2 regions of the Streptomyces sp. cmx-18-6 genome follow, and region 2 is predicted to be linked to the other one. Evidence: predicted binding sites of a transcription regulator. Region 2 holds the regulator's gene; the other holds the start of a gene.
What was found. Region 2 encodes HspR, which represses chaperone genes until heat shock. Its sites were predicted from a motif close to TTGAGNNNNNNNNNCTCAA; they were not measured.
Positions count from the first base shown of each region.

Region 1 (2,452 bases), on a different contig from region 2:
CAAGCTTCTCGACCTCCTTGAGCGCGGCCGTACGGACGTGCTCGGGCAGGTCGGCGGCCTCGACGCGGGCCCGGTAGTCGTCGGACTCGTCCTCCGGGTCGCCGTTGAGCTCGGAGAGCTCCTTGCGTACGGCGTCCAGCTGACGGCGCAGCAGGAACTCCCGCTGCTGCTTGTCGACCCCCTCCTGGACGTCCTTCGCGATGGACTCGGCCACATCCTGCTCGGCGAGGTGCTCGCTGAGCCACTGGATGGCGAGCTTCAGCCGCGCGACGGGGTCCACGGTCTCCAGCAGCTGGACCTTCTGGGCAGTGGTGAGGAACGGCGAGTATCCGGAGTTGTCCGCGAGCGCGGAGAGGTCCTCGATCTGCTGGACCCGGTCCACGACCTGCCAGGCGCCGCGCTTCTTCAGCCAGCTGGTGGCGAGCGCCTTGTACTCCTTGACGAGCTCGGCGGCGGAGCCGGGAAGGGGGTCGGGCACGACGACGTCGAGCACGGTCCCCTCGACCCAGAGCGCCCGCCCGGGGCCACTGGTCCCGGCCCCGATGCGGACCCGGTCGCGGGCCCGGATGAGCGCCCCCGGGTCACCGTCCGACAGGCGTCCGACCTGCTCGACGGTGCCGAGGACCCCGGTCCCCGTGTACGTGCCGTCGATGCGCGGGACCAACAGCACCTCGGGCTTGCCGCCTCCGGGACGGGCGGCGGCCTGCGCGGCCTCGACGGCGGCGCGCACCTCGGTGTCGGACAGGTCCAGCGGCACCACCATGCCGGGCAGGACGACCTCGTCGTCGAGCGGCAGCACGGGCAGGTCGATCGGTGTGAACGCCTTGGACTCGGTAGTCATGATCTCCCCTTCGGCAGGCAAGTTGAGCTATGTGGACTCAATGCTTGTGAGCCGCCGAATGTTCCCCGGGCGCTGTTCGCTGTGAGCGATCAAGGCCCGGAAGCCTGGTGATCCCTCCGTCCACGGGAGCGTCGGGCGCGGAACGGCTATTCCCCGGGCCGCTCTCCCTCCTCGGTGAACCTCCCGGTGAACCGGATACGGTCCGGCGGGCGATAGGGAGGGTGTGAGGCTGTTGCGCCCTACGGGGGAGGACCGGGATGAGCGGGATGACGGTATGGGGACGGACCAGGACGACGCGGCGTTGCTGCGCGCCGTCGCGGGCGGGGACGCGGAGGCGCTCGGCGCGCTCTACGACCGGCACGCCGGGTGGCTGCACGCCCGGCTCGCCCGGCGGTGCGCGGATGCGGAGACCGTGCGCGAAGTGCTCCAGGACACCTTCGTGACCGTGTGGCGTTCCGCCGCCTCGCACCGGGGGTCCCAGGCCGGCGGGTGGCTGTGGGTGATCGCCTCCCGCCGCCTGGTCGACGCGCTGCGGGCGGGGGCGCGCGCGGACCGCCTCCCCGGGACCGCCCCGGAGGCCGCCGCGCCCTCCGCCGAGGACCGGGTGCTGGCCGGGCTGGAGTACGGGGACGTGGGCACCGCCCTGGAGGGGATCTCGCCGGAACTGCGCCAGGTGCTGCGCGCCACGGTCGTGGACGGGCTCTCCACCCGGGAGGCCGCCGCGCTCCTCGGCATCCCCGAGGGCACGGTCAAGACCCGGGCGATGCGGGCGCGGCGCGAGCTGCGGGCCGCCCTGGAACGGCTGGCCCCGGACGGCGGAGCGGCCCTGGGGGGTATGGCATGAGGCGCGAGAAGCCCGGCGGGCCGGTCTGGCACGTGGGCGGGGAGCTGGCCGCGCGCTATGCGGCCGGTACGGCCGCCGAGAGCGACGCCTGGTCCCTGGAGAAGCACGTCGAGGTGTGCGGCCGCTGCGCGGCCCTGGTCTCCTCGGCGGTCCGGGCGGGTACGGAGACGGGCCCGCTGCTGGCCGACGTCCGGGCGGCCGTGCTGGCGACGGCGGTCCCGCAGGCGCACAGGAGCGTCGCCTCCCAGGCGTACGCCCAAGGCCCGGAAACCCACCCGGCCGCCGCACCACCCCCGTACGCCGAACACCCCGCATCCCACCCGGCCGTCGCCTCCCGGGCGTACGCCGAACACCCGGAATCCCACCCGGCCGTCGCCCCACCCCCGTACGCCGGGAGAAGCACGGGGAGCCCGAGAAGCCCGGGGAGCACGGGGAGCGCGGTGCCGATCCCGCGTACGCCCCGCGCGGTCAGGCTCCTGTGGGCCGCCGGGCCCGCCCTGCGCGGGGCGTGGCTGCTGGCGCTCGCGGTCGTCGTCCTCGGGGCCGTATCCCTGTCGTACGGGGCCGGGCTCGGGGCCTCCGTACGGCCGTTGCTGCTGGTGACCGCGCCGGTGCTGCCGTTCGCCGGGGTCGCCCTGTCCTACGGGCGGCACACCGATCCGCTGTACGAGATCGTCGCCTCGACCCCGTCCGGCGGGCTGCGGCTGCTGCTGACCCGGACCGCCGCCGTCCTCGCGGTGAGCGTTCCGGCGCTGACCCTCGCCGGG
Region 1 is NZ_JAEBEP010000004.1:556,627-559,078, forward strand. Features, by position in the region: gene lon (endopeptidase La) at 1-841, opposite strand, end outside; gene ACLJPL_RS13130 (RNA polymerase sigma factor) at 1,116-1,685, shown strand; gene ACLJPL_RS13135 (zf-HC2 domain-containing protein) at 1,682-2,452, shown strand, end outside.
Region 1: a site for HspR is predicted at 864-882, ahead of lon (endopeptidase La). Genes of this name have one in related genera too.

Region 2 (2,452 bases):
CGAGTTCCACCCCGACGCCAACAAGGGTGACGCCAAGGCGGAGGAGCGCTTCAAGGAGATCTCCGAGGCGAACGACGTCCTCGGCGACGCCAAGCGGCGCAAGGAGTACGACGAGGCGCGCGCCCTCTTCGGCAACGGTGGCTTCCGCGCCGGTCCCGGTGGTGCCGGCGGCAACTTCAACTTCGACCTGGGCGACCTCTTCGGCGGGGGCGCACCGGGCGGCAACCAGGGCGGCGCGGGCGGCGGCTTCGGTGGCGGCGGCGGTCTCGGGGACGTGTTCGGCGGGCTGTTCAACCGGGGCGGCGCGGGCACCCGCGTACAGCCGCGGCGCGGCCAGGACATCGAGTCCGAGGTGACGCTCAGCTTCACCGAGGCGGTCGACGGGGCCACGGTCCCGCTGCGGATGTCCAGCCAGGCGCCCTGCAAGGCGTGTTCGGGCACCGGCGACAAGAACGGCACCCCCAGGGTCTGCCCGACCTGCGTCGGCACCGGCCAGGTCTCGCGCGGCACCGGCGGCGGCTTCTCGCTCACCGACCCGTGCGTGGACTGCAAGGGCCGGGGCCTCATCGCCCAGGACCCCTGCGACGTCTGCCACGGCAGCGGCCGGGCGAAGTCGGCCCGCACCATGCAGGTCAGGATCCCGGCGGGCGTCTCGGACGGCCAGCGGATCCGGCTGCGCGGCAAGGGCGGCCCGGGCGAGCGCGGCGGACCGGCCGGCGACCTGTACGTCGTCGTCCACGTCGGCGCGCACCCCGTCTTCGGCCGCAAGGGCGACAACCTCACGGTCACCGTGCCCGTCACCTACCCCGAGGCGACCCTCGGCGGCGAGGTGAAGGTGCCCACCCTCGGCGGGCCCCCGGTCACCCTGAAACTGCCCGCGGGCACCCCCAACGGGCGTACGATGCGCGCCCGGGGCAAGGGCGCGGTCCGCAAGGACGGCACCCGCGGCGACCTGCTGGTCACCGTGGAGGTGGCGGTCCCCAAGGACCTCGGCCAGGAGGCCAGGGACGCGCTGGAGACCTACCGAAAGGCGACCGCGGACGAGGACCCGCGGGCGGAACTGTTCCAGGCCGCGAAGGGAGCTTGAGATGGACGGCCGTCGACGCAATCCGTACCAGCTGACCGATGAATCACCGGTGTACGTGATCTCGATCGCGGCCCAGCTCTCGGGCCTGCACCCGCAGACGCTGCGCCAGTACGACCGTCTCGGCCTGGTCTCCCCGGACCGTACGGCCGGACGCGGCCGGCGCTACTCGGCCCGTGACATCGAACTGCTGCGCACCGTGCAGCAGTTGTCGCAGGACGAGGGCATCAACCTGGCGGGCATCAAGCGCATCATCGAGCTGGAGAACCAGGTGGCCGCGCTCCAGCAGCGCGTCGCCGAGCTCTCGGCGGCGGTGGACGGCGCGGCGGTGGCCATGCAGCAGCGCGAGGCCCAGGTGCACGCCTCGTACCGGCGCGATCTGGTTCCGTACCAGGACGTGCAGCAGACGAGCGCGCTGGTGGTCTGGCGGCCTAAGCAGAAGCGGTCTGCGGAGTAGGAAGCGGTTCTTCGCGCGGCGGGGCCGGGAGGGCGTTCACGCTCTTTCGGCCCCGCCGCGCGTGGGTCTCCGGACCCGCCGGGACCGCAGGGGGCAGCTCGTCGCCGGCGGCGAGGGAGAGGGCGGCCGCGAGCCGCGGGCCGTCCCAGCCGGGGGCGATGAGGCCGGCCGGTCCGTTCGCGCGGGCGACTTCCGCGATGGCCGCGTCGTCCGGCTCGGCGAACACGGCGAACCTCTGGTGGAGCGCCAGCTCCCTGAACACATGGAGCTGGTTGCGCAGCGGCTCGGCGCAGCCCGCCCGCGCGTCCAGCAGGATCACGTCCGGCCGGTGGACGGCGACGCTCGGCAGGACGAAGTCCGGTCGGCTCCAGGCGGTGACGGCGACGCGGCCGGTCCGCTCCAACCGCGCCCGGACGCGCTCGTGGAAGTGCATGTCGTCCGTTGCCAGTAAGGCGTGGATCACGGTTCCCCCTGCGGTGGTGAGCCGGATCGCTGCCGCGCGGGCTCTCGGCACGGCGAGCGCGGAGGCCGGGGAGTCCGGTCGGCGGCCCGGTTCGTGATGACGTGCGATCCGGTCGTCGCCACGATGCCGGACCCTCGGCGGGTTGGGGACCCTCAACTTGTTGCAGTGCACCTTGTGGAGCGGGGAGCGGGGAGCGGGGCGGTCGGGGCCGGGCGGGGACCGCGGGCCGGCTCGTCAGGGCCCGTGACGGCCCCTTCAGGGCCCGTACTGGTCGGCCCTGGCGATGTTGGACCGGACGAGGAGTGCGCCGAGGTGGGTGCGGCTGGTGGCTCCGAGGGTGTGCATGAGTTTGGCGATGTGGGAGCGGCAGGTGCGGACGCTGATGCCCATCTTGCGGGCGATGACGTCGTCGACGTGGCCTTCGGTGAGGAGGCGGGCGATGCTGTGC
Region 2 is NZ_JAEBEP010000002.1:99,543-101,994, forward strand. Features, by position in the region: gene dnaJ (molecular chaperone DnaJ) at 1-1,087, shown strand, start outside; gene ACLJPL_RS05470 (heat shock protein transcriptional repressor HspR) at 1,089-1,541, shown strand; gene ACLJPL_RS05475 (hypothetical protein) at 1,516-2,004, opposite strand; gene ACLJPL_RS05480 (helix-turn-helix transcriptional regulator) at 2,260-2,452, opposite strand, start outside.